DNA from 3 places in the Pseudomonas sp. GW822-FHT05A08 genome. Region 1 is predicted to be linked to each of the others. Evidence: predicted binding sites of a transcription regulator. Region 1 holds the regulator's gene; each other region holds the start of a gene.
The links. Region 1 encodes FliA, which starts transcription of late flagellar genes. Its sites were predicted from a motif close to CTAAAGTTTNNNNNNNNNNNGCCGNTAA; they were not measured.
Positions count from the first base shown of each region.

Region 2: the regulator FliA is predicted to act here: its motif matches at 3,722-3,749, upstream of AC3RCP_RS15500 (methyl-accepting chemotaxis protein).
Region 3: the regulator FliA is predicted to act here: its motif matches at 2,699-2,726, upstream of AC3RCP_RS25405 (flagellar protein MotY).

Region 1 is NZ_CM179511.1:2,065,975-2,071,340, reverse strand. It holds gene AC3RCP_RS09365 (chemotaxis protein CheA) at 1-1,736, opposite strand, end outside; gene AC3RCP_RS09360 (protein phosphatase CheZ) at 1,749-2,537, opposite strand; gene AC3RCP_RS09355 (chemotaxis response regulator CheY) at 2,567-2,938, opposite strand; gene fliA (RNA polymerase sigma factor FliA) at 3,099-3,839, opposite strand; gene fleN (flagellar synthesis regulator FleN) at 3,836-4,666, opposite strand; gene flhF (flagellar biosynthesis GTPase FlhF) at 4,785-5,366, opposite strand, start outside.
Region 2 is NZ_CM179511.1:3,441,310-3,446,675, forward strand. It holds gene fapA (functional amyloid chaperone FapA) at 1-411, opposite strand, end outside; gene AC3RCP_RS15490 (AAA family ATPase) at 766-1,290, opposite strand; gene pnuC (nicotinamide riboside transporter PnuC) at 1,287-1,853, opposite strand; gene AC3RCP_RS15500 (methyl-accepting chemotaxis protein) at 1,962-3,596, opposite strand; gene AC3RCP_RS15505 (undecaprenyl-diphosphate phosphatase) at 3,882-4,712, shown strand; gene AC3RCP_RS15510 (DUF1294 domain-containing protein) at 4,712-5,137, shown strand; gene AC3RCP_RS15515 (MmcQ/YjbR family DNA-binding protein) at 5,134-5,366, opposite strand, start outside.
Region 3 is NZ_CM179511.1:5,653,476-5,658,841, reverse strand. It holds gene AC3RCP_RS25420 (peroxiredoxin) at 243-845, shown strand; gene rnt (ribonuclease T) at 916-1,590, opposite strand; gene pyrC (dihydroorotase) at 1,587-2,633, opposite strand; gene AC3RCP_RS25405 (flagellar protein MotY) at 2,790-3,698, shown strand; gene AC3RCP_RS25400 (argininosuccinate synthase) at 3,825-5,042, shown strand.

The sequences.
Region 1 (5,366 bases):
TCGGTCTTGGTCGAGAAGCCCGGGGCGAAGATCAGGTTGTAGCACTCGGTGTCGCTCAGGCGATCGGCGGCATCCTTGTCCATCACCCCACGCTTGACCGCAATGGCGCGCAGGACGTTCGGGTCCATGCCTTTGCCGTCGTCGGAGATCGACAGCAGGATATGGTCACCTTCCTGCTCGGCCGCCAGCACCACCTTGCCGCCACGGGACTTGCCCGCTTCCTCGCGCTCTTCCGGCGACTCGATACCGTGGTCGACGGCGTTGCGCACCAAGTGCACCAGCGGGTCGGCCAGGGCCTCGACGAGGTTCTTGTCGAGGTCGGTCTCTTCGCCGACCAGCTCCAGGTTGATCTCTTTCTTGAGCTGGCGGGCCAGGTCGCGAACCAGGCGCGGGAAGCGCCCGAAGACCTTCTTGATCGGCTGCATCCGGGTCTTCATCACCGCGGTCTGCAAGTCGGCCGTGACCACGTCGAGGTTCGACACGGCCTTGGACATGGCTTCGTCGCCGCTGTTGAGCCCCAGGCGCACCAGGCGGTTACGCACCAGCACCAGCTCGCCGACCATGTTCATGATTTCGTCCAGCCGCGCGGTATCGACCCGCACGGTGGTTTCGGCTTCGCTGACCGGCTTTTCCGCCGGGGCGGCAGCCGGAGCACGAGCAGGCGCCGCAGCAGCGGCTGGAGCCGGTTTTGGCGTTTCGGCCTTGGCTTCGGGCTTCTTCACCGCTGGCTTGGCGACGGCGGCAGGCGCCGGAGCCGTGACGGCCGTTGCGCTACCCACGGTCGCCGCGGCAGCGGGCACTTCAGAGAACTTGCCCTTGCCATGCAGCTCGTCGAGCAGGGATTCGAATTCCTGGTCGGTGATCAGGTCGCTACCGGCGGCGGCCGCGCTTGGCGCAGCCGGCGGTACCGCCGCTGCTACCGCGGAGTCCAGCGCATCGACCGCAAAGTTGCCTTTGCCATGCAGCTGATCCAGCAGGGCTTCGAACTCGTCATCGGTGATTTCGTCGCTGGCCGCGGTTTTTTCCGCAGCCGGCGCCGTGGCCGAAGGGGCCACCGCATCCGGTGCGAACTGGCCCTTGCCATGCAATTGATCGAGCAGCGACTCGAACTCGGCGTCGGTGATTTCGTCGCTGGCCGCTTCGCTGCCGGCGGCAGGTGCCGCGGGAGCGACAGCAGCCGGGGCTTCGGCCTCGGCCTTGGCGGCATTGAGCGAATCGAGCAACTGCTCGAACTCGCTGTCGGTGATATCGCCGGACTCGCTTTCGGTCGATTCGGCGACCGGCTCGGCAACGGCTTCAACAACTGCCTCAACGTCGGCCACCGGCGCGGCGACCTCCTCGGCCCCCGCAGGCTCGGCCAGACGGGCCAGGGCAGCCAGCAGCTCCGGAGTGGCGGCGGTGATCTCGGTACGCTCGCGCACCTGGCCGAACATGCCGTTCACCGCGTCCAGCGCTTCGAGCACTACGTCCATCAGTTCCGCGTCGACGCGACGCTCACCCTTGCGCAGGATGTCGAACACGTTCTCGGCGATGTGGCAGCACTCCACCAGCTCGTTGAGCTGGAGGAAGCCGGCGCCCCCTTTTACAGTGTGAAAACCGCGAAAAATTGCGTTGAGCAGATCCGCATCGTCCGGCCGGCTTTCCAGCTCGACCAGTTGTTCGGACAGTTGCTCTAGAATCTCGCCGGCCTCAACCAGAAAATCCTGAAGGATTTCTTCATCGGCGCCGAAGCTCATGTATGGGTGCTCCTAGAATCCAAGGCTGGAAAGCAAATCGTCGACATCGTCCTGACCGGATACAACGTCTTCACGTTTATCGGCATGAATCTGCGGACCTTCACCCTTGGCCAGATGTTTTTGCGGATCTTTTTCAGCGAGGATCGATTCACGGTCATGTTCGATGCCGGCAAAACGATCGACCTGGCTGGCCATCAGGACCAGTTTGAGCAGGTTGCTCTCGACTTCGGTGACCAACTGGGTCACGCGCTTGATCACCTGACCGGTCAGGTCCTGGTAGTCCTGCGCCAACAGAATGTCGTTGAGGTTGCTCGATACCGCGCGCGTGTCTTGCTCGCTGCGGGTCAGGAAACCGTCCACCCGGCGGGCCAGGTCGCGGAATTCCTCGGCGCCCAGTTCGCGGCGCATGAAACGCCCCCAATCGGCGCTCAGGGCCTGGGCTTCGCTGCTCAGGCCATTGACCAGCGGGGTGGCGCTCTCGACCAGATCCATGGTGCGGTTGGCCGCGGCCTCGGTCAGCCTGACCACATAGGACAGGCGCTCGGTGGCATCCGTGATCTGTGAAACTTCCTCGGCTTGCGGCATATGCGGGTCAATCTGGAAATTGACGATGGCGCTATGCAGCTCGCGGGTGAGCTTGCCGACCTCCTGGTACAGGCCGCGGTCACGGGTCTGGTTGAGCTCATGGATCAGTTGCACGGCTTCGCCGAACTTGCCTTTTTCAAGGCTGTCGACCAGTTCGAGTGCGTGTTTTTTCAGGGTCGATTCGAAATCGCCCAATGAAGATTCGTTGTGCTCCATAGCTCCCCCGTGGCGGAATGATTCCACTCTCAACCGATGCGTTCGAAGATCTTCTCGATCTTCTCTTTCAACGCCTGGGCCGTGAAGGGCTTGACCACATAACCGTTTACGCCGGCCTGGGCAGCTTCGATGATCTGTTCGCGCTTGGCTTCAGCGGTCACCATGAGTACCGGCAGGTGCTTGAGTTTTTCATCGGCGCGCACATGGCGCAGCAGATCGATACCGGTCATGCCGGGCATGTTCCAGTCCGTTACCAGAAAGTCGATGCTCCCACTGTTGAGGACCGGAATGGCGGTGGTGCCATCGTCAGCCTCGACCGTGTTGGTGAAACCCAGGTCACGCAACAGGTTTTTTATGATCCGCCGCATCGTTGAGAAGTCATCAACGATGAGGATTTTCATGTTCTTGTCCAATTCGACCTCCAAGCAGTCTTAAACGCGTCCAGCACCTGAACGCGCCATTCAATCAATCAGGCAGAGCACTCAACGACTGCATGGAATACACACCGCAAGTCCGGCCACGTCGTGCCAGTCTCGCCCGCAGTGTCCCCCACACTGCCTGTCAGCGCGCTCGCCACTCTCCCAAACGCCCCCGCAAACGGGCCGCGCACTGGCTGTGTAACTGGCTGACCCGCGATTCGCTGACTCCCAGGACCTCACCGATTTCCTTGAGGTTCAGCTCTTCGTCGTAGTACAGCGCCAAGACCAGTCGCTCACGCTCCGGCAAATTGGCAATCGCGTCCGCCAGCGCGGCCTGGAAACGTTCGTCCTCCAGGTCGCGCGACGGCTCGAGATGAGCACTCGCGCCATCCTCATGCAGCCCTTCATGCTCGCCGTCCTGCAACAGATCGTCGAAGCTGAACAGGCGACTGCCCAAGGTGTCGTTCAAAATCCCGTAATAATCGTCGAGACTCAATTGAAGTTCGGCCGCAACTTCATGATCTTTAGCGTCACGACCGGTTTTAGCTTCAATTGCGCGAATGGCATCGCTCACCATCCGGGTATTGCGATGTACCGAACGCGGCGCCCAGTCACCTTTACGGACCTCATCGAGCATCGCACCACGGATACGGATACCCGCGTAGGTCTCGAAACTCGCGCCCTTGCTCGCGTCGTACTTGGTCGACACTTCGAGCAGACCGATCATCCCGGCCTGGATCAGGTCTTCGACCTGGACACTGGCCGGCAGGCGCGCCAGCAAGTGATAGGCAATACGCTTGACCAGAGGCGCATAGCGCTCGATCAATTCGTACTGGCTGTCACGTGCCGACTTTTTGTAAAGGTTGTAGCCGCTGGCGCTCATAGCACCGGTCCCGCTGTCTGATGCACGAGCCGCTCGACGAAAAATTCCAGATGTCCACGTGGGTTGGCCGGCAACGGCCAGGTATCGACCTTCTGCGCGATGGCCTTGAATGCCAGCGCGCATTTCGAACGCGGAAACGCTTCATAGACCGCACGCTGCTTTTGCACGGCCTTGCGCACGCATTCGTCGTAAGGCACGGCGCCGACATATTGTAGGGCCACGTCCAGGAAGCGATCCGTGACCTTGGTCAACTTGGCGAACAGGTTGCGCCCTTCCTGCGGGCTCTGCGCCATGTTGGCGAGCACGCGGAAGCGGTTCATGCCGTAGTCGCGGTTGAGCAGCTTGATCAGCGCGTAGGCGTCGGTGATCGAGGTCGGCTCGTCGCAGACCACCAGCAACACTTCCTGGGCCGCGCGGACGAAGCTGACCACCGAGTCACCGATGCCGGCGGCGGTGTCGATCACCAGCACATCGAGGTTGTCGCCGATGTCGCTGAAGGCCTGGATCAGGCCGGCATGCTGCGCCGGGCTCAGATGAACCATGCTCTGGGTGCCGGACGCCGCCGGCACGATACGGATTCCACCCGGCCCCTGCAGCAGCACATCGCGCAGCTCGCAGCGGCCTTCGATCACGTCGGCGAGGGTCCGTTTGGGGGTCAGCCCCAATAGCACGTCGACGTTGGCCAGGCCCAGGTCGGCGTCCAGCAGCATGACGCGCCGGCCGAGCTCCGCTAGGGCCAGGGACAAGTTCACTGACACGTTAGTCTTGCCGACGCCACCTTTGCCGCCGGTCACCGCGATCACCTGTACGGGATGCATGCTGCCCATGTTCGTTCTTTACCTTGTCTTACTTAGACGGGGCCACATAACTGGCTGCGCGTTCACCAACGGAACAATGCCTGGCAGACCATCGATGTAGGTACATTGCAATCTTTTCATGATTCCCTCAGCCAACCCGCTTGGTCGGGTTGTGGTAGAGGTCAGCGAACATGTCAGCCATGGCTTCTTCGCTGGGTTCTTCCTGCATCTGCACGCTCACCGCACGACTGACCAGCTGGTGACGGCGCGGCAAGTGCAGATCGTCCGGAATCCGCGGGCCATCGGTCAGATAGGCAACGGGGAGTTCATGACTGATCGCCAGGCTCAACACCTCACCAAGGCTGGCGGTTTCATCCAGTTTAGTCAGGATGCAGCCGGCCAGCCCGCAACGCTTGTAGCTGTGGTATGCGGCGGTTAGAACCTGTTTCTGGCTGGTGGTTGCCAAGACCAGATAATTTTTTGCCCGGATGCCACGTCCGGCCAGGCTTTCCAGCTGCATGCGCAGGGCCGGGTCGCTGGCTTGCAGGCCGGCGGTGTCGATCAGCACCACACGCTTGCGCAGCAGCGGATCGAGGGCTTGCGCCAGGGACTGGCCCGGGTCGACATGGGTCACCGAGACGTTGAGGATCCGACCCAGGGTCTTGAGCTGTTCCTGGGCGCCGATGCGGTAGCTGTCCATGCTCACCAGCGCGATGTTCTGCGCGCCGTA
Region 2 (5,366 bases), 1.4 Mb from region 1:
GCGGTTGATGGTGCCGGAGATGGCGCCACCGCTACCGCCGCCGTGGCCGGCACTCATGCCGGTCAGGCCGTTGGGGTTGGTGACGCTGTTCAGCCCCTGCAGGTTGACGCCGTTGGGCATGACGCTGCTGCTGATCGTGGAACCGCTGCTGACCCCGGCAAAATCACCGTCGCTCAATTCGGTGTTGCTGGTCATCTGTTTGACCCGGGCCGATGGGTTGGCATTGACGGTGGTCGGGTAGGGGTCAGGATGCAGCGGAGGGCGGCCGACGCTACGAGGTTGAACGTCGCGGTCGAGAACGATCCGGCCGTCCCTGATGTCGTCGGCAGCCTGGACCGGGAGGCTGAGCAGCGAGCCGATGGCACAGCCGATCAGCAGGAGGTGGGTCAGAGCTGAATTGAGATTCTCCACGGCAGCATTCCCTTCTTCTTCGCTGGCCCTAGTCAGCGTTGCCAGGGTAGAGAGCAGAAGCCGTGCCGCTTTTCGATTGTTTCAAAAATTCAACAGGTTACGAATAACCAGGTGTGTTGCCGGGGCAGGGGTGTTTCAGCGATGAGACCAGTATCTCCTTCGACAGCCCGGTATGGCCGTGGCGAGGCTCTGGATTGGGGGGCTCGCGGCGGGTTGTATCAGCGTTTTAACAGATGGCAGAAGGGCAATGAGAAGCCCTTTGATTTGGCCGTTCTGCGCAGCGGCGGGTGTTTCAGGGATGGACGTTTTTCTCGCCAGCAGAGGAGAAAAAAAGCGGACAGGAAAAGGATTCGGCTAACCCTGAAGTAAACGCTCGACCCGCTCGAATGCCCGTTGTCGACGGGCTTCCCAGTCGCCGCGAATCACTTCGAAGGGCTGCTGGTGTTGCACCAGCCAATCACCGGTGGCCTTGAAGAAGGCCAGGCGCTCGCTCAGTTGGGGTTGGCAGCGCTGGCCGTCGTTGCTCCAGCCGACATCTTCCGGCGAGAGCAGCAGGTGCAGATCATAGCGGCGAGCCAGCAGCTCGGGTTCCAGCCAGTCCGGGCAGGCGCCGAACAGGGTCTGGCTCCAGAGCATATTGCTCAGCAGGTGCGTGTCGAGAATCAGCAGCGACGGCTGTTGTGCCCGGGCCTGGTCCTCCCAGGCCAGCTGGCCGCGGGCGATCTCCGGGATGTCCGCCAGGCAGGTGTCGCGTCGCTGCTGCTCGATGAAATGGCGAACGTACTCGCCCACCTGGATGCCGCCGAAGCGTGCCTGCAAGTGGCCGCTGAGCCAGCTTTTGCCGCTGGACTCGGGGCCGGTCAACACCAGGACCTTCATGCCGGGCGCAACGCCGGGTCGGCTCGCCAGGCGCGCCAGCCCTGCACGGCCAGCAGGGTGAACAGCCCGTACAGGGCCGCCGTCAGGTACAGGTCCTTGTAGATGAACAGGCCGACAAAAATCACGTCGACGGCAATCCACAGCGGCCAGCATTGCACGCGCTTCTGCGCCATCCACCACTGCGCCACCAGGCTGAAGCCGGTCAGCGCGGCGTCCAGCCAGGGTTGCGCGGCATCGGTCCAATGGGCCATGGCGGCCCCCAGCAGCAGGCTGCCGATAGCCCCGAGGCTCAGGCCCAGCAGCATCGAGCGTGGCGCCAGCAGGCTGACCGGACGGCCCTGATGACTGGCGCCACCGCGGGTCCACTGCCACCAGCCATAGAGTTGCAGGGCGGCGTAGACCACTTGCAGCAGCATGTCCGAATACAGTTTCACTTCGAAGAAGATCCAGCTGTACAGCAGCACCATGACCAGGCCGATCGGCCAGCACCAGGGGTTCTGTCTGACTGTCAGCCAGACGGCGATCACGCCGAGTGCGGCGGCGAACAGTTCAAGCCCGGACATGAAAACTACCTGGAAGCGGAGAAGGGTGCGGATTGTAACCAGAAGCGGCCTTGCATGTTAGTGAAGGCCGGCAACCGTGGCGGGGCGAAAACCCCGCCACGGTCAGCTTCAGACCCGGAACTGGCGCAACAGGCCGTTGAGCTGCTCGCTCAGTTCCTTGAGGTGCAGGCTGGCGGCACTGGACTGCTCGGCCGCCAGGGCGGTGCTGTGGGACAGGCCGGCGGCCTGGGTCACGTTCTGGTTGATGTCTTCGACCACATGGGCCTGTTGCAACGTGGCGCTGGCAATCGAGGCGTTCAGCCCGTTGAGGTTGCGCAGGGCCTGGCCGATGGCGTTCAGGCTTTCCCCGGCCAGCCCGGCCTGCTCGATGGTCTGTTGCGAAGCCCGGCTGCTGTCGCCGATGACCTTCACCGCGGCTTCCGAGTGCCCTTGCAGGCGCTCGATCATCGACTGGATCTCGGCGGTGGACTTCTGCGTCCGCTGGGCCAGCAGGCGCACCTCATCGGCCACCACGGCGAACCCACGGCCCTGTTCGCCGGCGCGGGCGGCTTCGATCGCCGCGTTGAGCGCCAGCAGGTTGGTCTGCTCGGCGATCGAGTGGATCACCTCCAGCACGCTGCCGATCTGGGTGCTTTCCTGGGCCAGGGTGCGAATCACTTCCACGGCCTGGTCGATGGTGGCCGAGAGCCGGTCGATCTGTTGCAGGCTGCCGTCGATATTGACCTGGCCCTGCTGGGCCTGGGCTTCGGCGTCGCGCATCTCACTGGCGGCGTGTTCGGCGTTCTTCGCCACGTCCTGTACGCCGTAGGTCACTTCGTTGATGGCGGTGGCCACCAGCTCCATCTGCTGCGACTGCTGCTGGCTGCGTTCCTGGGCCTGGCTGGCATTGCTGCCCAGGTCGGTGGAGGACTGCGCCAGGGCTGCGGCCGACACCTGCAACTGGCTGACGACGAGACGCAGCTTGGCGGTGAAGCCGTTGAAGTGCCGGGCCAGTTCGGTGACTTCGTCCTGGCCGTGGGTGTCGAGGGTACGGGTCAGGTCGCTTTCGCCGCTGGCGATATTGGCCATGGCGTGCACGGTTTCCTGCAGCGGGCGGACGATGCTGCGGGCGATCAGCAACACCAGCAGGGCCATGAGCAGGGCAATGGCGATACCGACGACCGAGGCCTTCACCACCTGGCTGCGGAACTCGGCCTGCACGTCATCGATGTACACCCCCGACCCGATGATCCAGCCCCAGGGCTGGAACAGTTGGACATAGGAGGTCTTCTGCACCGGCTCGCTGGCGCCCGGTTTCGGCCAGCGATAGTTGACCATGCCGGCGCCCTTGGCCTTGGCGATGGCCACCATTTCGTTGAACACGGCAAAGCCGTCCGGGTCGCGAATGGCCGCGAGGTTCTGGCCGTCGAGCTTGGGGTTGGTCGGGTGCATGACCATGACCGGAGTCAGGTCGTTGATCCAGAAGTAGTCGCTCTGGTCATAGCGCAGGTTGCGTATGGCACTCAACGCCTGCTTCTGCGCCGTCGCGCGATCGAGGCTGCCGGCGCTTTCCAGGCCCTGGAAATAGGCCAGCACACCGTTGGCGGTCTGCACCACATGCTGGGTCTTCTGCGCCTTGGCCTGGTACAGGTCGTCGTGAATCTGCTTGAGCATCAACATGCCCAGGGTCATCAGCATCAGTACCGCGACAATCAGGATGAGCCACAGCCGGCGGCTGATCGACATTCTGCGTAAGCTGTTCATGAATCTGTCACTCCCGATTGTTGTTCTTGTAATAGAAACACCCCGTACATCCGTCATGCGCTCCTTGCAGTCCGGTCCCGCTGATTCTCTCAACGCGACAGCGTTTATCGAGTATGTCTGCTAGGATTTCGGCCTCATCGCGAAAAACCTGAATCCGGCTGATTTTTCACGGAATTTTCAGGGGCGATGATGATCCTATTGCGGCTGCGAAGTCGCGACGCATGTGTCAGTGAACATTTGAAGAAAAACTAAAAGGCATGCCACGGCATGACCTTCGGGGGATTGATGGAGCTTTGGACTGCCGTACAGGCATTGATTTTAGGGATTGTGGAAGGGCTGACGGAGTTTCTGCCCATCAGCAGCACGGGCCACCAGATTATCGTTGCCGACTTGCTCAACTTTGGTGGCGAGCGCGCCATGGCGTTCAACATCATCATTCAGCTGGGGGCCATTCTCGCGGTGGTCTGGGAGTTTCGCCGCAAGATCCTCGACGTGGTCACCGGCCTGCCGACCCAGCGCAACGCCCAGCGTTTCACCATCAACCTGCTGATCGCCTTCATGCCCGCCGTGGTGCTGGGGGTGATTTTCGCCGACCTGATCCATGAATACCTGTTCAACCCGATCACCGTCGCCACGGCGCTGGTGGTGGGGGGCCTGGTCATGCTCTGGGCCGAACGCCGGCAGCATGAAATACATGCCAACAGCGTGGATGAGATCAGCTGGAAAGATGCCTTGAAGGTCGGTTTCGCCCAGTGCCTGGCGATGATTCCAGGCACCTCGCGCTCGGGCTCCACGATTATCGGCGGCCTGCTGTTCGGCCTGTCGCGCAAGACCGCCACCGAGTTCTCGTTCTTCCTGGCCATGCCGACCATGGTCGGTGCCGCGGTCTACTCGGGCTACAAGTACCGCAATCTGTTCCAGCCGGACGATCTGCCGGTGTTCGCCGTCGGTTTCATCACCTCGTTCATCTTCGCGATGATCGCGGTCAGGGGCCTGCTCAAGTTCATCGCCAACCACAGCTACGCGGCCTTTGCCTGGTATCGCATTGCCTTCGGCCTGGTGATCCTCGCCACCTGGCAGTTCGGCTGGGTCGACTGGACCGCGGTCCATTCCTGATGAACGCACGCAATCAGAACCGCCCCGGCGAAGTCGCCGGGGCACGGATCCAGCAGCCAAGGCTCAAGGCGGTGATCTTCCTGCTGCTCTGCGCCTTGCCGCTGTGCGGTTCGCTGCTGTTGGGCGTGAAGGGGATTTCCTGGGTACCGCTGGCGGCCTACGGCGCGGTCAGCGTGCTGACGTTCTTCCTCTATTGGAGCGACAAGCGCAAGGCCCGCAGCGACAGCTGGCGGACCCCGGAAAACGTCTTGCACGCCGTGGAGCTGGCCGGTGGCTGGCCAGGCGCCTTGCTGGCGCAACAGGCGTTTCGCCACAAGACCCGCAAGCTGTCCTATCAACTGGTGTTCTGGCTGATCGTGCTGCTGCACCAGGTGTTCTGGATCGACCGGCTGTTTCTCGAGGGCAGCCTGTTCTCGCTGTTCTAGAGTAACAACCCCACCTGTACCCGCTTGGGCAGCTTGCTCACCACCAACTGGTGCGAACGCCGCAGCAAGTCCCGCAGTTCGCCGGCGCCCAGCGGGTAGGGCGTCTGCATGATGATCCAGTGCGCCCGGGCCAGGTACGGCGCCGGCGCGATGCCGGGACGGTCGACATGGCCGAGGAACAGCTCCTTGTCCACCTTGAACGCCAGTGACTCGCCCCGCAGGTTCTGCA
Region 3 (5,366 bases), 3.2 Mb from region 1:
TTTTTGCCAGATGCGTATCTGGCAGACGAACGGTTTTTTCTAGCACGGGTGACGAACTGTCCAGCAGGGCGACTTTTTTGCGGCCTGAATCCGGGAGATGGAAAAACCACTAAGGACAGCTCAAAAACGCGGTGTATGATGTGCGGTCCTTACGAAGCGGGATCGAGTCACAGGGCTGTCGCTTGGCGGCGGCAAACTGGGCTGGATCTCATTCTTCATTCGATCACACCAGGAGATATCCAATGAGCGTACTCGTAGGCAAACAAGCCCCTGACTTCACCGTTCCCGCCGTTCTCGGCAATGGCGAAATCGTCGACAGCTTCACCCTGTCCTCGGCCATCAAAGGCAAATACGGCCTGGTGTTCTTCTACCCGCTGGACTTCACCTTCGTCTGCCCGTCCGAGCTGATCGCTCTGGACCACCGCATGGCTGACTTCAAGGCACGCAACGTTGAAGTGATCGCGGTTTCGATCGACTCGCACTTCACCCACAACGCCTGGCGTAACACCCCGATCAATGCCGGTGGCATCGGTCAGGTCCAGTACATCATGGCTGCTGACATGAAGCACGACATCGCCAAGGCCTACGACGTTGAGTCCGAAGGCGGCGTGGCTTTCCGTGGCGCGTTCCTGATCGACGACAAAGGTGTCGTTCGTTCGCAGATCGTCAACGACCTGCCGCTGGGCCGTAACATGGAAGAGCTGATCCGTCTGGTCGACGCTCTGCAGTTCCACGAAGAGCACGGCGAAGTCTGCCCGGCCAACTGGAAGAAAGGCGACAAGGGTATGACTGCTTCGCCAGAAGGCGTTGCTGCTTACCTGAGCGAGAACGCCGGCAAGCTGTAAGCCGCGCTTCACGCATAAAAAAACCGGCCCCAGGGCCGGTTTTTTTATGCGCGGTCGTTCAGCGACGGTATCAGTCGTTGAAGTCTTGCCAGCCGCCCATTTCCTTCCAGCGATTGACGATGCCGCAGAACAGGTCGGCAGTCTTCTCGGTGTCGTAGCGGGCGGAATGCGCCTCACGGCCATCGAAGTCGATATCGGCAGCCTGGCACGCCTTGGCCAGCACGGTTTGGCCATAAGCCAGGCCGGCAAGCGTCGCGGTGTCGAAGCTGGAGAACGGATGAAACGGGTTGCGTTTCATGTCCAGGCGCGCGACAGCCGCGTTGAGGAAGCCCAGGTCGAAGCTGCTGTTGTGCCCGACCAAGATCGCGCGCTTGCAGCCGTTGGCCTTTAGCGCCTTGCGCACGCTGCGGAAAATATCGTTCAGCGCGGTTTCTTCACTGACGGCCATGCGCAGCGGATGGTCGAGCTTGATCCCGGTGAACTCCAGCGCCGCGGCCTCGATGTTGGCGCCTTCGAAAGGCTCTACCCGGAAAAACAGGGTGTGCTCGGGGAACACGAAGCCCTTTTCGTCCATGCCGATGATGGTCGCGGCAATTTCCAGCAAGGCGTCGGTGGCCGAGTTGAAACCACCGGTTTCAACGTCGACGACTACCGGCAGGTAACCGCGAAAGCGTGCCGCCATTGGATGACGCGAGCCACCACCGTTGTGACCGTCCTGCTCGTCGTCGAAATGGTCTTCACTCACGCGTGTTCCTCCAGCAGGCGCCAGCGCAGTTTTTCACCGGCGCGCAGCGGGATGACGGTCAGCTCGCCGAAAGGCAGGCTGGCAGGGGCGGTCCATTCTTCACGAACCAGGGTGATGCGATCGGTGTTGGCCGGCAGGCCATAGAAGCGTGGGCCGTTGAGGCTGGCAAAGGCTTCCAGCTTGTCCAGCGCGTTGCGCTGTTCGAAGGCTTCGGCGTACAACTCGATCGCGGCATAGGCGGTGTAGCAGCCGGCACAGCCGCAGGCCGCTTCTTTGGCATGCTGGGCGTGGGGCGCGGAGTCGGTGCCGAGGAAGAACTTCTGGCTGCCGCTGGCGGCGGCGTCGAGCAGCGCTTCCTGGTGCACGTTGCGCTTGAGAATCGGCAGGCAATAGAAGTGCGGGCGAATGCCGCCAACCAGCATGTGGTTGCGGTTGTACAGCAGGTGATGGGCGGTGATGGTCGCGCCGACGTTGGCCGAGGCCTCGTTGACGAACTGCACGGCGTCACGGGTGGTGATGTGTTCGAACACCACTTTGAGCGTCGGGAAGCGCTCGACGACACGGCGCATGTGCTCGTCGATGAACAGCTTCTCGCGGTCGAACACGTCGACTTCACCGCGGGTGACTTCACCGTGGATCAGCAGCGGCAGGCCGACTTCGGCCATGGCCTCCAGCGCCGGGAAGATCTTGTCGATGCTGGTGACGCCCGAGTCCGAGTTGGTGGTCGCACCGGCCGGGTAGAGCTTGGCGGCATGGACGAAACCACTGGCCTTGGCCGCGCGAATTTCTTCGGGCTGGGTGCGATCGGTAAGGTAGAGCACCATCAGCGGCTCGAAGCGGCTGCCGGCCGGCCGCGCAGCGAGAATGCGCTGGCGATAGGCGTCGGCTTCAGCGGCGTTGCGCACCGGAGGTACCAGGTTAGGCATGATGATGGCGCGGCCAAAGGTGCGCGCGACATCCGCGACAGTATTGGTCAATACGGCACCATCGCGAAGATGAATATGCCAGTCGTCGGGACGCAGCAGGGTCAGGCGGTCGGACATTGGGGATTCCAGGCGGGTCAAACTCCAGTGAATGCTACCGGAAAAGACTCTTCCAGGCACTCGCTATCAAGTTTTGCGTGAAGCTTCCGATATCCCGAAGGTATGCCGTAAACAGGCATTTCGATTTTCGTGATGTACAAGTCAGTGGAGCCTCCCGTGCGCCAGCGTTATCTAGCCTTGCTCAGTGTGTTCGCCAGTCTTCCCGCGATGGCGCTGACTTTCCAGACCCGTCTGGAGAGCATTGAGTGGACGGTCGAAGGCGATAAATTCGAGTGCCGTCTGAGCCAGCCGATCACCGATTTCGGTTCCGGGGAGTTCGTGCGTCGCGCCGGCGAGCAGGCGACCTTTCGCCTCAAGGCCTACAACCCGATGCTCGCTGGCGGTTCGGCCACGCTGCTCGCGGCGGCCGCGCCGTGGCAGCCGGGACGGGGCGACATCAACCTGGGGTCGGTGCGGCTCGGCAATGGCGATGTGCTGTTCAACAGCTCGCAACTGCAGGCCGGGCGACTGATCGGCGGATTGATGGATGGGCGCAGCCCGGTGGTTCGCCACTATTCCCGCGAGGGCGGGGTGTCCGAGGTGCGCTTGTTGCCGGTCAAGTTCAGCAAGGCGTATGGCGACTACCAACGCTGTGTCGCCAAGTTGCTGCCGAAGAACTTCGATCAGGTCAGGCAATCCGAGGTCGGCTTCCCCGGGGGCGGCATCGACCTGGACGCCAAAGCCAAGGCCAGGCTGCAGGTGATGCTCGAGTTTCTCAAGGCCGATCCGACGGTCAATCACATCCAGCTCGATGGCCACTCGGACAACAGCGGCAACCGTTTGACCAACCGTGACCTGTCGCGGCGCCGGGCGCTGGCGGTGATGGAATTCTTCAAGGCCAACGGCATTCCCGAATCGCAGATCGAGATGCGTTTCCACGGTGAACGCTATCCATTGGCGCCCAACACTAACGCGGCGAATCGAGCCAAGAACCGTCGGGTCAACGTTCAGCTGCAACGTGTCCCGGTCGCGGAAAAACCGGCACCCCAGGCCGCTGCTCCCGCCAACGCCGCGGCGACTTCCTGAAACGGCTGTCGTCGCCCGCTCGACATAATCTGTCGCTTCGTCGTCATAAGCTGTCGCGCCTCTGTAAATTATCCGCGTTGATCGGTAGACTTGATGGCTTTCCGTAGAACCCCGTGGAGTGATGGCATGGCGGACGTAAACAAGGTCGTTCTGGCGTATTCCGGCGGCCTGGACACTTCGGTGATCCTCAAGTGGCTGCAGGATACTTATAACTGTGAAGTGGTGACGTTCACCGCTGACCTGGGTCAGGGCGAAGAGGTCGAACCGGCACGTGCCAAGGCGCAAGCCATGGGCGTGAAAGAGATCTACATCGACGATCTGCGCGAAGAGTTCGTCCGCGATTTCGTTTTCCCGATGTTCCGCGCCAACACCGTTTACGAAGGTGAGTACCTGCTGGGTACCTCCATCGCTCGTCCGTTGATCGCCAAGCGCCTGATCGAGATCGCCAACGAAACCGGTGCCGACGCCATTTCCCACGGCGCTACCGGCAAGGGCAACGACCAGGTTCGTTTCGAACTGGGCGCCTACGCTTTGAAACCAGGGGTGAAAGTGATCGCTCCCTGGCGTGAGTGGGACCTGCTGTCCCGCGAGAAGCTGATGGACTATGCCGAGAAGCACGCGATCCCGATCGAGCGTCACGGCAAGAAGAAATCCCCGTACTCGATGGATGCCAACCTGCTGCACATCTCCTATGAAGGCGGCGTGCTGGAAGACACCTGGACCGAGCACGAAGAAGACATGTGGCGCTGGACCGTCTCCCCGGAGAAGGCTCCCAACACCCCGACCTACATCGAGCTGACCTATCGCAATGGCGACATTGTGGCGATCGACGGCGTCGAGATGACCCCGGCCACCGTGCTGGCGACCCTGAACCGCATCGGCGGTGAAAACGGCATCGGTCGTCTGGACATCGTGGAAAACCGCTATGTCGGCATGAAGTCTCGCGGCTGCTACGAAACCCCTGGCGGCACCATCATGCTGCGCGCTCACCGGGCGATCGAATCGATCACCCTGGATCGTGAAGTCGCTCACCTGAAAGACGAGTTGATGCCCAAGTACGCCAGCCTGATCTACACCGGCTACTGGTGGAGCCCTGAGCGTCTGATGCTGCAACAGATGATCGACGCCTCCCAGGCCCACGTGAACGGCGTGGTTCGCCTGAAGCTGTACAAGGGCAATGTGATCGTCACCGGTCGCAAGTCCGATGAGTCGCTGTTCGATGCCAACATTGCGACCTTCGAAGAAGACGGCGGCGCCTACAACCAGGCGGATGCGGCTGGCTTCATCAAGCTCAATGCCCTGCGCATGCGTATTGCGGCCAACAAGGGCCGGACTCTGTTCTGATGCCTTGAGTCGTTTTAAAAGAGCCCCGCCATGAGCGGGGTTTTTTTATGCCTGATGTTTTAATCGATCAAGCGGGTGTCTGGAGACCATAACTAAAAGTTTCCACTGGCCATTGTTTCAATGGGACCTCGACTATCTTTCAGTCTGTTCTTTTCAATACGAAGTGTAGGGGAGTCAGGAGTAGTTATATATAGGGGGCGACGTTCAATTTTTCCTTGTAGGGCAAATCCGTATTGTTTGTAAGGAACTTCTCGGGGCGATGCTGGCCCAGGGCATGGCCATGCCACGGGCCAAATGACTGGGTTATGGTGTTTGCTTGAAAAA